DNA from 3 places in the Ancylobacter pratisalsi genome. Region 3 is predicted to be linked to each of the others. Evidence: predicted binding sites of a transcription regulator. Region 3 holds the regulator's gene; each other region holds the start of a gene.
What was found. Region 3 encodes LexA, which represses DNA repair genes until DNA is damaged. Its sites were predicted from a motif close to TGTTCNNNNTGTGTTCNG; they were not measured.
Positions count from the first base shown of each region.

Region 1: G3A50_RS12065 (ImuA family protein) is a predicted target of LexA. The motif match lies at 3,041-3,058, and genes of this name have one in related genera.
Region 2: G3A50_RS12135 (PA0069 family radical SAM protein) is a predicted target of LexA. The motif match lies at 1,399-1,416, and genes of this name have one in related genera.

Region 1 is NZ_CP048630.1:2,569,761-2,574,422, reverse strand. It holds gene G3A50_RS12075 (error-prone DNA polymerase) at 1-623, opposite strand, end outside; gene G3A50_RS12070 (Y-family DNA polymerase) at 631-2,058, opposite strand; gene G3A50_RS12065 (ImuA family protein) at 2,144-3,025, opposite strand; gene G3A50_RS12060 (aminotransferase-like domain-containing protein) at 3,169-4,572, shown strand; gene G3A50_RS12055 (DUF983 domain-containing protein) at 4,585-4,662, opposite strand, start outside.
Region 2 is NZ_CP048630.1:2,583,892-2,588,553, reverse strand. It holds gene G3A50_RS12140 (VOC family protein) at 1-110, opposite strand, end outside; gene G3A50_RS12135 (PA0069 family radical SAM protein) at 107-1,216, opposite strand; gene G3A50_RS12130 (glycosyltransferase) at 1,558-2,142, shown strand; gene moaB (molybdenum cofactor biosynthesis protein B) at 2,161-2,721, opposite strand; gene ypfJ (KPN_02809 family neutral zinc metallopeptidase) at 2,725-3,627, opposite strand; gene G3A50_RS12115 (alpha/beta hydrolase) at 3,721-4,356, opposite strand; gene G3A50_RS12110 (ring-cleaving dioxygenase) at 4,433-4,662, opposite strand, start outside.
Region 3 is NZ_CP048630.1:4,231,017-4,235,678, forward strand. It holds gene G3A50_RS19720 (ComEC/Rec2 family competence protein) at 97-2,505, shown strand; gene lexA (transcriptional repressor LexA) at 2,668-3,360, opposite strand; gene atzF (allophanate hydrolase) at 3,555-4,662, shown strand, end outside.

The DNA.
Region 1 (4,662 bases), 1.7 Mb from region 3:
AATAACCCCTCGCCTGCCGAGACCTTGCCCTCCGGCTTCCTTCCCGCCCCCGCCGGCAGGTGGCGGGACGGCATCAGAATGAGCAGCAGCCCGCGCGCATCCGCCAGCAGGTCCTCGATACGAAGATGGCATTCGCCCTTGATCCCGGCGCGCAGATTGCCGGCCGTGAGTAGGCGGGTAAGTCGCCCCCAGCCGTCGCGGTCCTGCGCGTGGGCGATGATGTCGGGCGTGCCGTCGGCGAAGACGAGACGCGCCCCCACGGCAAGCCTGAAATCCAGCGCCGGCCCGTCGCCGCGCGCGGCGGCTTCCCGTCCCCGGGCGCGGGCGACCTGCGCCAGCGGATCGTCCTCTATCAGCGCAGGGCGTGCGGCGAGGGGGTCGGGCGTCTGCCCTGTCGCGACCCGGCACTCGGCCAGACATTCGGCGTGCGCCTCGGCATGAATTTCCCGCGCCCTCTCCAGCGCCGCATGCGCGCGCACCACGCCCGCCACGGTGTTGCGGTCGGCGATGCCGATACCGGCATGGCCGAGGGCGAGCGCCTGCGTCACCAGCGCCTGTGCGCTGGAGGCCCCGCGCAGGAAGGAGAAGTTCGAGGCCACCACCATCTCGGCAAAGAAGCTCATCGCCGCCTCACGGGAACAGGCCGTGGAGAAACCAGCGCGGCGCGCCCGGCTCGCGCTCATAGAGCCCGGCGCGGAACAGCCAGAAGCGCCGTCCCTCGCGGTTCTCCACCCGGAAATAGTCGCGCGTCGGTGTGCCCTCCTCGCGCCGCCACCATTCGGGAGCGATGCGCTCGGGCCCCTCGGCGCGGGCGACCTCGTGCACCACGCGCCGCCAGCGGAAGCGCAGCGGCGGCCCGTCGGGCACCTCCGCCAGCGCCTCGATCGGCTGGGGCGGGTCGAACAGGGTCAGCGGACGCGGCAGCCTGTCCTCGGGCAGCGCCACCGCCGGCACCCGCTCGCCCGCCGGCACCAGCGCGCTCGCCCGGTCCGTGTCGTGGGTGTCGCGTATCAGGAAACGCAGCACCCGCTCGCGCCCCAGCCGCACGGCGAGGCGGTCGGTCAGCGCGGCGACCTCCTCTTCCTCGATCGCGCGTCCGTCGAGGCTCACCTGCGCGGGGGTGAGCGGCTCGGCCCGCAGCACGCCGAGCCGCACCAGGTCGAAGCCGAAACCGGGGTCGATCGGGTCCGCCAGCGTCTCGAGCCGCTCGCGGTAGAGCCGCATCAGCGCCGCGACATCGCGCGAGGGGCGGGCGGTCTCCACTTTCAGCCGCCGCACCGCGCCATCGGCACGGAAGAACGAGGCCTCGAAGGCCCGCCCGCCCGCCCCGCGTGCCTCCAGCATCAGCGCGAGATCCGCGATCAGCAGCGACAATGCGCCCTCGATATCCTCCACCCGGGCGATCGGTTCGGCAAAGCGCCGCTCGGTGATGCAGGCCGGCAGCGGCCGGCGCGGCACGAGGCGCCCATCCTCCTGGCCGAGCGTGCGGCGAAGGCGCACCAGCAGGTCCTCGCCGAAGCGGGCAGCCAGCGGCGTACCGGGCCGGGCGGCGAGGTCGCCGATGGTCTTCAGCCCAGCACGGGAAAGCCCGCGCGCGATGTCCTCGCCAATGCCGAGCAGGGCGACAGGCAGCCCGGCCACCGCCCGCGCTTCCTGCCCCGGCGGCACCACGCCGCCCTTACCCGCCCCGCCCCGGCCCGCGCGCGCCAGCGCCTGCCCGGCCTCCGCCGTGCCGGCGATCACGCCGACGGCGCCCAGCTCATGGCGCTCAAGATGGGCGATAAGGCGTGTGCGCATCATCGCCTCACCCCCGAACAGATGCGCGCAGCCGGTAATGTCGAGCGTGAGCCCGTCCGTCCCGTCCAGCGCGACGAGCGGCGTCCAGCGGTCGCAATCGTCGGCCACCCGCTCCAGGAAGGCGGCGTCGGCCAGCGGGTCATGCTCGACCACGGCAAGGTCGGGCAGGCGCGCACGCGCATCGGCCAGCGTCAGGCCGGGCACGAGCCCGCACGCGCGCGCCTGCCGGTCCACCGCGGCAAGGCGCCGGGCGTTCTTCACGGTCTCGACGAACACCAGCGGCAACGGTGCGAAGGGAGAAGGCGCGGGGGGAAAAGGCGCGGGAGCACCATCAAAGCGCGCCCCATCAGCCTGCACGGCGCAGCCGCGCGAGGCCGTCTTCCCGCCCCGCGCGCGCCGGGTCCGCTCCAGCCGGTCGGCCGGAAGGAACGGGAACCACAGCGCGAGGTAGCGCGGCGAGGTCGCGGAAGGAACATGTCTCACGGTCCCACTCCAGGTTCCAGGTACCGCCCTCGACCGGGCGCCCGCCTTCCCCGCCGCGATGGCGCAGAAGCGTGGCGGCGAAGGCCGGCGCGCCGGGGGCATGGCCCTCGCCCTGCGGGGAGGAGGCGGCCGGCGCCACCCGCCAGCGTGTCGCCACGGCGGTGGGAATCGGCTGCCCCGCCCCGCGCAGCAGGAAGCCGGTGACCCTTGAGGCATCGGCGCGCAGCGAAAGGCGGCGCGTGGCGGTCAGGTCGAGCGCTTTCGGCGTGCCCCAGGTCTCGATCAGCACGGCCCCGAGCGCCGCGCAGCGCAGGGCGTCCTCGCCCGCGCGCAACGCCGTGGCCGCGTCCGAAGCCCGCACCAGGATGAGCCGCGCGGGGTCGAGCCCGAGCGCGGCGAGGCCGTCGGCGTCGAGCCGGCCAAGCTCGGCCTCGACCATGTCCTGGCGCACCCACAGCACCGGTCGTGGCGGGGCGACGGCCGATGCAGCGCCGCGCGGAAAAGAGTCCCCCGCCGCCTCGGCACCCGCGCTGGCCCGCAACGCCAGCGCCAGCGTGAAACCGGCCGCCGCCGCCATGTCCGCCCCCTGCACGGCCTGAATCTCGTGCAGCGCCCCACGCCCGAGCGCGAGGGGGCCCGGCCCGTTGGCGCCAAGGCGGAAGCTGGACGTCTCGCCGGACAGGCGCTCCGCCTCAAGACCGGCGAGCAGCTGCCTCAGCGCGGAAACATCTCGGGCAGGGCCCATGGTCGCGCTCACATATGTTCATGTTATGTTCCCTTAAAACGACTCGTTCCGCCGCGCGAGTCAAGCGTCCTTCACAGCCAATGACGACGCCGCAGTTGCGCGCGGCGCGCAGGCACGGCAAGGCTGGTGCGGGAGCCGACGCCATGCAGGACAGTGAACCCGCCGTTTTCGAGCCGCTTGCCACCCCGGGCTGGATCGGCCCGCTCGACCGCGCGGCGGGGCCGCTCTACACCCAGATTCTTGCCGCGCTGGAAGATGCCGTGGCGCGCGGCGTGCTGCGTCCGGGCGACCGCCTGCCGACCCAGCGCGCCCTCGCCGAACAGTTGCAGGTCGATCTCACCACGGTGACGCGCGCCTACAGCGAAGCCCGCCATCGCGGCCTCATCGATGCCGTGACCGGGCGCGGCTCGTTCATTCCCGGCGGTCCGGGCGCGACCACACCGGCGCTGGACCTGTCGATGCTGATGCCCCCGCCCCCGCGCGGCCTGTCGCTCGGGGCGCTGATCGAGCGCGGGCTCACCTCGCTGCTCGCCCGCACCAATGCCGATGTGCTGATGGCCTATCACATCGGCCCCGGCTCCGCCCCGGACCGGCTCGCCGCGACACAGTGGCTGGAGCCCGGCTTCGGCCCGCTCGATCCCCGGCGGGTGGTCATCTCCCCCGGCACCCAGCCCGCGCTCGCCGCCCTGCTCTCGGTGCTGGCCAAACCCGGCGACGTCATTCTCGCCGATCCCGAGACCTATCCCGGCTTTCTCGCCGCCTGCGCCCGCCTCGGCCTCACCGTCGAGGCCATCCCCGGCGATGCCCACGGCATGGAGCCGGAAGCGCTCGCGCGCGCCTGTCACCAGCTCAGGCCCCGCGCGCTCTATGTCCAGCCCACCATCGCCAACCCGACCACCCTCACCATGCCGCCGGCACGGCGCCACGAGATCGCGGCGGTGGCCAGCGCCTACCACCTCACCGTGATCGAGGATGATCCCTACAGCCGCCTCATCGACCAGCCCGCCCCGGCTCTCGCCAGCCTGCTGCCGGATCTGGCCTATCACCTCGCCACCCTGGCCAAATGCCTGGCGCCGGGCCTGCGCACGGCCTTTGTCGTCATTCCCGCGCGGGAAGATCCGGAGCGGCTTGCCGGCGCCCTGCGCGCACTCACCCTGATGCCGGCGCCGCTGATGACCGCGCTGGTGACGCGCTGGATCACCACCGGCACGGCAACGCATCTGCTCGGCGCCATCCGCCGCGAGGCCCGCGCGCGCCAGGGCCTGGCGCAGGCGCTGCTGCCGGCGGGGGCACGCGCGCATCCCGATGGGCTGCATGTCTGGCAGCACCTGCCCGCGCACTGGGACAGCGCCCGGCTGATCGAGGCGGCGCGGCGGCGCGGGCTCGGCGTCATGCCGGCCGAGGCGTTCAGTGTCGATGGAACCGCGCGGCAGGCGGTGCGCATCGCCCTCGGCGCCGTGGCCGACCGGGCGCGCCTCGCCGAGGCGCTCGAATCGCTGGCAGGGCTGATCGAGGGGGAAGCGTCAGGAGCCGGGAGTGAGGCGTAGGCAGAAAGCGCCTTACGCGCGGGGACCGGGCCCGGCGGGCGCCTCGACCAGACGCCCCTCCTCGGCCTTGTAATAGTACTGGCTGGCGAC
Region 2 (4,662 bases), 1.6 Mb from region 3:
AGTGTCACCAGTGACATATGCAGCGCCGGAATGTCCCGCCGCCGGGCCCTGGGACTCCCCGGTTCCGCCGCGGGCTCGCCGCCGGTTTCCCACTCAACCGCGATGTTCATGCGTCCTCTCCGAAAAGCGACAATTGCTGGCCCGTGCGCGGCGGCCGGGTGAAGGCCCGCGTCGTCAACCGGGTGTGGCGGCGGTTCAGGCCCAGCCGCTCCACCGCAATCTCGAAGCGCCGCGCCAGCGTCCAGGCATAGGGGCCACTCCCGGTCATGCGTTTGCCGAAGGTGGAATCGTATTCCTTGCCGCCATGCAGCTCCTTGAGCAAGGTGAGCACATGGCGGTAGCGGTCCGGAAAGTGGGCGAGCAGCCATTCCTTGAACAGGTCGCGGATCTCCAGCGGCACACGCAGCATCACATAGCCGGCTTCGGATGCGCCCGCCGCTGCCGCCGCGTCGAGGATGCGCTCCATCTCCGCGTCGGTCACGGCCGGAACCACCGGCGCCACCAGCACGGCGGTCGGCACGCCGGCCGCGCTGAGCTGGCGGATGGTCTCGATGCGCCGCATCGGCGTCGCGGCGCGCGGCTCCATCAGGCGCGCCAGCTTGTGGTCGAGCGAGGTCACCGACAGCGCCACCTTCACCAGCCCACGCTCGGCCATGGGCGCGAGAATGTCGAGATCGCGCAGCACCAGGGCGGATTTGGTGACGATGCCGACCGGGTGCCCGAAGTCGCTCAGCACTTCCAGAATCCGCCGCGTCAGCCGCCATTCGCGCTCGATCGGCTGATAGGCATCGGTATTGATGCCGAGCGCGATGGTGCGCGGCTCGTAGCCGGGCCTCGCCAGTTCCTTGGCGAGAAGCTCGGGCGCGTCGGCCTTGGCGAACAGCTGGGTCTCGAAGTCGAGCCCCGCCGACAGGCCGTGATAGGCATGCGTCGGCCGCGCGAAGCAGTAGACGCATCCATGCTCGCACCCCCGATACGGATTGATCGAACGGTCGAAGCCGACATCGGGCGATTCGTTGCGGTTGATGATGGTGCGCGCCCGCTCCACCGTCACGCTGGTGCGGAACGCGGGCAGATCGTCCAGGCTCTGCCATCCGTCGTCGAAGGCTTCACGCGCGCGCGGCTCGAAGCGCCCCGCCGCGTTGGAAAGCGCTCCGCGCCCGCGCCGGCGCTCCCCATCGATCCCCGGCGCCGCCTCCTCGGGCGGGCCATCCATCTCCGAAAGCGTGGAGACGTCGCGAGCGGCGATGTCCTCCTCCTTCGCGCGTCGGACGCGGCGCTCTTCGGCAAGCCGGCCGAGATGCTTCGGCGGCGCCATCGCGGCGGCGATCGGGGGCGTCTTTCGCGGGATGCGGGGTTCGGTGCGGCGTTCCATGCCCGGATTCTTAGCGCGACGAACGGAACATATCAAGAACATTGGGCGAAATATGACAGCTGCCGCTTCACGGGCGCGGGCGCTTGTTATAGGCAGGGCAACGCCTTGTGTTCGCCGCGCGGGCTGTTCTCGCCGTCAAGCCGTCCGCCCTCTTTCCGTCTCCCAGGAAGCTGCAGCCAAGCGTGATTTCGGTCGTCATTCCCACCAGCGGATCCCACCGCCTGCTGATCCCCACTCTCGCCTCTCTGGTGCCAGGGGCGGCGGCTGGCGTGGTGCGCGAGGTGCTGCTGGTCGACACCGGCGATTCGCCCGAGATCGCCGAGATCGCCGATGCCGCCGGCTGTGAATATCTGCATGGACCGGACGGCTCCGGCGCGCGACGGCGGCAGGGCGCGGGCGCGGCGCGGGCGCCGTGGATCCTGTTCCTGGAGCCGGACGGAATTCTGCAGGAAGGCTGGGCGCGCGAGGTCCGCGGCTTCACCGACCAGGCCGAGCGCACCGGCACCGTCGACCGGCGCGCGGCCACTTTCCGCCTTGCGCTGGATGGTTTCGGCGTGGCCCCGCGCCTGAAGGAGGCGATCGCCGTCGCCCGCCACGCGCTTACCGGCCGTCCCCGACCGGAACAGGGGCTGCTGATTCATCGCCGCTTCTATGAGGCGCTGGGCGGTCACGAGCCCGGCGCGCAGGCCCAGCGCCGCCTGATCGCGCGGGTGGGCCGCGCCCGTCTGGTGCTGCTTCGCTCGCAGATGCTGCTGCCGGCCCGCTGAGGCTTTCCGACCCGCCGCTCAGGCCGGCGCGCGCAGCTTGCCGCGCTTGAGGTGCTCATCCAGCCGCGGCAGGATCTCGACGAAATTGCACGGCCGGTGGCGGATATCGAGCTGGTGGACGAGGATCTCGTCCCAGCCGTCACGGCAGGCCCCCGGCGAGCCCGGCAGGCAGAACACATAGGTGGAGTTGGCGACCCCCGCCGTCGCCCGGCTTTGCAGGGTGGAGGTGCCGATCTTCTGGAACGACACCATATGGAACACGGTTGAAAAGCCTTCCATCCGCTTCTCGAACAGCGGCTCGACGGCCTCGGGCGTGACGTCGCGTCCGGTGAATCCGGTGCCACCGGTGGTGATCACCACATCGATCCCCGCATCCGCGATCCAGCCGGCGACCCTGGCACGGATGGTCTCGATATCGTCGGGCACGAGGGCGCGCGCTGCAAGGCGATGGCCGGCGCCCTCGATTCGTTCCGCCAGCGTGTTGCCGGAGCGGTCGTCCTCAAGACGGCGCGTGTCGGAAATCGTGAGCACGGCGATCGACAGCGGCACGAAGGGTTTGTCGGCGTGGGTGGCGGTCATGGTTCAGATGCTGCCCTGGAAGGTGTTGCACTTGTTCATGGAACCGCTGTCGAGGCCGGTGCGGAACCACTTCACCCGCTGCGCGGACGAGCCGTGGGTGAAGCTGTCGCGCACCACATAGCCCTGCGACTGCTTCTGCAGCGTGTCGTCGCCGATCGCCGAGGCCGCGTTCAGCGCTTCCTCGACATCGCCCTTCTCCAGAATCTGCCACTGCGCGTCGGCATGGTGCGCCCACACCCCGGCGAGACAGTCGGCCATCAGTTCAACGCGCACGGAGAGCGCGTTGGCTTCCGAGCGCGACACGCGGCGCTGCTCGGCCTGCACCTTGGCGAGCAGGCCGATCTGGTTCTCGACATGGTGCCCGACCTCATGGGCGATGACATAGGCGGCGGCGAAGTCGCCCGGCGCCTTGAAGCGCTGCTTCATCTCCTGGAAGAACGAGGTGTCGAGATAGACCTTCTCGTCCAGCGGGCAATAGAACGGCCCCATGGCCGACTGCGCGGTGCCGCAGGCCGAGCGCGTGGCGCCGGAGAACAGCACCATGCCGGGGTCCTGGTAGGTGGCGCCCTGCGCCTTGAAGATGTCGGTCCACACATCCTCGGTCTGGGCCAGCACCACGGCGGCGAACTGGCCGATCTGGTCATTGGGCGCGGCCTGCTTCCCTGCCGGGGCCGGCTGTTGCTGCTGGCTGTAGCCGCTGTCCTTGCCGCCCATCAGGATCTCGGCGCCGCCGATCAGCACCGCCGGGTTGATGCCGGTGGCCCAGGCGATCAGGCCGATCACGATCAGGCCGCCAATGCCGAGGCCGCCACGCCCTCCCGGAATACGGCCACCGGAGCCGCCGAAGCCGCCGCTGCCGCGGCGGTCTTCGACGTTGTCGCTCCGCCGGAAATCGTCCCACCGCATGTCAGCCTCCACTGCCCGCCATCACGGCGCGATACTGATGCAGTCGCGCCGTGGCGGCAATGCGGCCGGGGGCTGTGGGTTCCCGACAAAGGTTCAGGCCGCCGCGCGGGCGGGTCCTGCGATCCACTGCCGGGCGAGGTTCACATCCGCCTGCGACAGGCCGTGGCCGGCCGGCAGCACCTGATGGTCGAGGCTCGCTCCCGCCGCGCGCAGTTGCCCGGCGAGGCGCTCGGCATTGGACACCGGCACAATGGGATCCATCGCCCCGGAGAGCAGCAGCACCGGCACGCCCCCGAGTTCGGCAGGCGGGGGATCGGCCAGCGGCACCATGGCCCGCAGGAGAACTGCGCCGGCCAGCACGCCCGGCTGCAACAGCAGCGTCGCGGCGGCGATGTTGGCACCGTTGGAGAAGCCGACCGCGACCGGAGCCGCGAGACCATAGGCCTCGCGCGCCTCGGTGACGAAGGCCGCCAGTTCAGCGGCCCGCGCCCGCACGTCGTCCTCGTCGAACACGCCCTCGCTGAGGCGGCGGAAGAAGCGCGGCATGCCGCCCTCCAACACCTTGCCGCGCGGGGAGATCAGCGCCGAACCGGACGAGATCATGCGGCCAAGCCCGAGAAGATCGTTCTCGTCGCCGCCAGTGCCGTGGAGCATGAGCAGCGGGGGAGCCCCGGCCTGGGCGGCCGGCTCATAGCGATGCACGAAGGAAAGCGGAGCAGGGTTGCTCATCATGGCCTCCTCGTATGAAGGGGGGGTGGCGCCGCCCGTAGTGGACGGCGCCGGGGGTCGGGTCACGCTGTTCGGGTCACGCGATTTCCGGGAGCACGGCTTCGATGCGGCTGCGGCTGCTTTCCAGGAAGTCCGGCAGCTTCAGCGCTTCGCCGAGCTTGGCCAGCGGCTCGTCCGCCGCGAAGCCGGGGGTATCGGTCGCGATTTCGAACAGCACATGGCCGGGCTCGCGGAAGTAGATGGAGCGGAAGTAGTTCCGGTCCTTCTGTTCCGTGGTGTGGATGCCGTGGTTCTCGTTCAGCTTCT
Region 3 (4,662 bases):
TGGCGGGCGCGGACGGTGCGTGTACCATAGGTCCGCGACAGGGGAAAAGCCGCCGCAGCACACGTTTGCGCGCGGTGCGGGCGGCCGGAGCGGGGCGTGGACGCGGCAGGCGAGGGCGACGGGGGCGATCGGCGGGGTGAACGGGCGCGTCAGGGCCGCGCGCGCGCCGTCGCCATTGCGCTCGCTCCGCGATTTCCGACCCTTGCCACAGGCGGGTTCGCGGCGGGATGGAGCGCCCTTTCGCGCGGACTGCGGGCCTGCGCCGTGCGCGAACTGGAAGACCGTCGCGGATTTCTATTCCTGCCGATTGCCTTCGCCGCTGGTGCCGCACTTTATTTCGGCGCCGGTCACGAACCACTGGTCTATGGCGGTCTGGTGCCGACGCTGGTGTTCGGCGCGCTTGCCATCCTCGCCCGCGAGCGGCCTTTCGCCTTCCATTTTTTCGTGCTGCTGGCGGCGATCAGTGCCGGCTTCGCGCTTGCCAGCCTTCAGGTGCAGCGCATCGCGCATCCCGTGCTGGCGAAGCCGCTCCAGGCGGTGGAGGTGGCCGGGTTCGTGGAGGCCGAGGAGCGCCGCCCCCGTGGCAGCCGCATCACCCTGAAAGTAACCGGGCTGGGCCGCAAGCTCGATGCCCCGCCGCAGCGCGTGCGGGTGACACTGGCGTCCTCCGAGCCACCGCCGGTTGGCGCCCATGTCCGGCTGCGAGCCAATCTCGCACCGCCGCCGGGCCCGGCCTATCCGGGCGGGTTCGATTTCGGGCGCGCCATCTGGTTCGATGGCATCGGCGCCACGGGCTACGCGCTGGGAAAGGTGCAGATCGTGCCCGGACCCGAACCGCCGCCGGGCCTCGCCTTCGCCGCGTGGCTGGAGCGCAGCAGGGAGGCCATCGCCGCCCGAATCCTCGCAACGCTGTCGGGCGGGGCGGGGGGCATCGCGGTCGCGCTGGTGACGGGCCTGCGCGACGGCGTGCCGGAGAGCATCGAGGAGAGCATGCGCATCTCCGGCCTGTCGCATGTGCTGTCGATCTCGGGGCTGCACATGGCGCTGGTGGCGATGACGGTGTTTTTCCTGGCCCGGGCGTTGCTGGCGCTCTCGCCCGCTCTCGCCTTGCGCTACCCGATCAAGAGCTGGGCGGCGCTGCCCGCGCTGCTTGCCGCGACCTATTATCTGCTGCTGTCCGGAGCCGAGGTGCCGACCCAGCGTTCCTATGTGATGACCCTGCTGGTGCTGCTCGGGGTTATCGTCGGCCGGCCCGCTCTTACCCTGCGCACCCTGGCGATCGCGGCTCTTTGTGTCATGGCGCTGATGCCATGGGCGATCCTCGATCCGGGCGCGCAGATGTCCTTCGCCGCCACGCTGGCCTTGGTGGCCGCCTATGAGCGGTTCGGGCATTTGCTGGTGCCGTCGTCCGGGGGGCCGCGCGCGCGGCGCTGGTCGCTCTGGCCGGCGCGTTACATAGCAGCGCTGGCGCTCACTTCACTGGTGGCCGGGCTGGCGACCGCGCCCTTCGCCGCCTTTCATTTCCAGCGCCTTGCGCCCCTGAGCCTCCTCGCCAATCTGGCCGCGATGCCGGTGGTCTCGACCATCGTGATGCCGGCGGGGCTGGCGGGGTCTCTTCTGATGCCGTTTGGCTGGGATGGCCCGGCCTGGCGGGTGATGGGCTGGGGCATCGATCGGATGATTGCCATTGCGGCCGCGGTGTCGGCTCTGCCGGGCGCGGATCGCGGCCTAGCAGCCATGCCGATCGCGAGCCTGGTGTTGATGAGCCTCGCCCTGGCGGCTCTTTGCCTGCTGCGCACGCGCCTCGCGCTCGTGGCGCCGCTGTTGGCGGGGTGCGCGGCGTGGATCACGCTCACCGCACCGCGCCCAGACCTCTACGTCGATTCGCGGGCCCGCACGGTGGCGGTTCGCGGACCCGACGGGAACCTTGCGCTGATGGGCACCCGCACGGCACGCCTTGCCGAACGGTTCGAGGTCGGCCAGTGGCTCAGTGCGGAAGGGGCGCGGGGCACGGAGGCATCGGAGCGGCTGACGGCCGTGGCGGCGTGCGATTCCCTCGGCTGCACGCTGCCCGGTCCGAACGCGGCGCGTGTGGCCTATTCGCGGGACCGGGCGTCCCTGTTCGAGGACTGTCGGCGGGCCGATCTGGTCGTGACGCCCTACGAGCCCCCGGAGGATTGCGCGGCGACGGTTCTTTATGTCGACGCGTACCGCCAGCACGGGGGGCTGGCGGCTCAGTATCTGGATACGAAAGAATGGGAATTGATAATGGCGCGACCGGCCGGGGCGCCACGGCCCTGGCAGCCACCTGCACCCGCCGCGGCCGATATCCTTCGCCGGTCCGCATCGGTTCCCGCGACCGATTCTACGATCAACCGTCCATCGATCCCAAGGGCACGGGGCGCGGCGGCGGTTCGGGAGGCGGATCCCGATAACGCTTCCACGCCCGATGTCGACCCTGGGGCCGACGGGCCAGACGATGCCGTGAACGCCTCGGAAAACTGAACCCTGAATACCCGCGTGAACCCAGGGAACCAAACAGACGCCCCGCCACCACTGAAATTACGCCGCGCCTTGCCGGATCACGCCGTCTCCCGTCGTCCCTCCACGGGATGCCGCGCCAGCCGGTCCCTCCAGCATTCGGCGCATCCGCGCGGCGTGGTCATGTCAGTAGCGCCGGAAAAGCCCGACAAGACGCCCCTGGATGCGGACCCGGTCGGGGCCGAAAATGCGTGTTTCATATGCGGGGTTCGCCGCTTCCAGCGCGACGGAGGCGCCCTTACGGCGCAGCCGCTTCAAGGTTGCTTCCTCGTCGTCGATCAGCGCCACGATAATGTCGCCGCTATTGGCGGTGTCGCTCTTGCGGATCAGGGCAAGATCACCGTCAAGAATCCCGGCCTCGATCATCGAATCGCCGCGCACTTCGAGCGCGAAATGCTCGCCACCGGCAATCATTTCCGGGGGCATGGAGATGGTTTGATCGCGGCTCTGGATCGCCGAAATGGGCGTTCCCGCCGCGATGCGGCCCATCACCGGGATCGACACCGAACGCGAGGCACTGTCGTCGACGGGCGCGCGCGACCGGCCGAGGCTGCCCTCAATGACATTTGGCGCGAAATTGCGCGAAGAGCGTGTGGGCTGGGAATCTTCCGGCAGCCGCAGGACCTCCAGCGCCCGCGCCCGGTTGGGCAGGCGGCGGATGAAGCCGCGTTCCTCGAGGGCCGTGATCAACCGGTGGATGCCGGACTTGGATTTGAGATCCAGGGCGTCCTTCATCTCCTCAAACGAGGGAGGCACCCCATCCTGTTTGAGGCGATCATTGATGAAGCGAAGCAGCTCATGCTGTTTGCGAGTGAGCATCGATCCTACTCCGTCCGTGCCGCGCAATGAAAACAAATCACGAACAAACACTATCCGTTCTTTTTGTGTTCCACAATCGGTAATTGGATCGCTAAGCGCCGGCAGTCGAGCCGCAATTCGTTGATCGTGTATGCAATGGCTTCCATTGTGCGCAAGTGTTGTGCATTATCGGGCGGAACAGGAAGGGTGACACATTGATCGGCACGATTTCGGACCTTCTCGCAGCGCATCGCTCGGGCGCTGCGCGTCCGGCGGACACTATTGCGCGCTGCGTCGAGCTCATCGAGCGACACGGTGATCCTGCCATTTTCACGTCGATCAGCCCGCCCAAGGCGATTGCGGCTGCGCTCAAGGCGCTGGAGGGCTTGGACCCGGCGACCCTGCCGCTCTATGGCATTCCCTTCGCCGTGAAGGACAATATCGACGTCGCCGGCCTGCCCACCACCTGCGCCTGCCCGGACTTTGCCTATGACGCGACGCGCGACGCGTCGGTCGTGGTTCGGTTGCGCCGGGCCGGTGCCATCGTCATCGGCAAGACCAATCTCGACCAGTTCGCCACGGGGCTGAACGGCACGCGCTCGCCCTATGGGACGCCGCGCAACGCGGTGCGGCCGGATCTGGTGCCCGGCGGTTCGAGCTCGGGCTCCGCTGTTTCGGTGGCGGCGGGGCTGGTGCCCTTCGCCCTCGGCACCGATACGGCGGGATCGGGCCGCGTGCCGGCTGGGCTGAACAACATTGTCGGGCTGAAGCCCAGTCTGGGGCTGATCTCGACCAATGGCGTCGTGCCGGCCTGCCGCACGCTCGACTGTGTCTCGGTGTTTGCCTTGTCCGTGGAAGATGCGTTTGCGGTGCTGCGCGTCGCCGCGGGTCCCGATGACGCCGATCCGTTCTCACGCCCGCTTCCCGTCGGCCAGCCTGGGGGCTTTCCTGCCAAGCCGCTTCTGGCGGTGCCGCGCCGCGAGGATCTGGTCAGCTTCGGTGATCGGCTGGCCGAGAAGGCCTTTGCCGCCGCCGTCGCCCGTTTCCAGGCTCTTGGCGCCCGGGTCGAGGAAATCGACATGACGTCGTTCTTCGAAACCGCGAAGCTGCTTTACGAGGGGCCGTGGGTCGCCGAGCGTCTGGCTGCGGTCGGCCCCTTCCTGGAATCGCGCCCGGCCTCCTTTCACCCGGTGGTGCGTTCCATCGTCGAGCAAGGGCGCGGCCTGAGCGCCGTCGACGCCTTCCGGGGACAGTACCGCCTGGCGGAGCTGAAGGTGGAAGCGCGGGCGATTCTCGGTCGCTTCGATGCGTTGACGGTGCCGA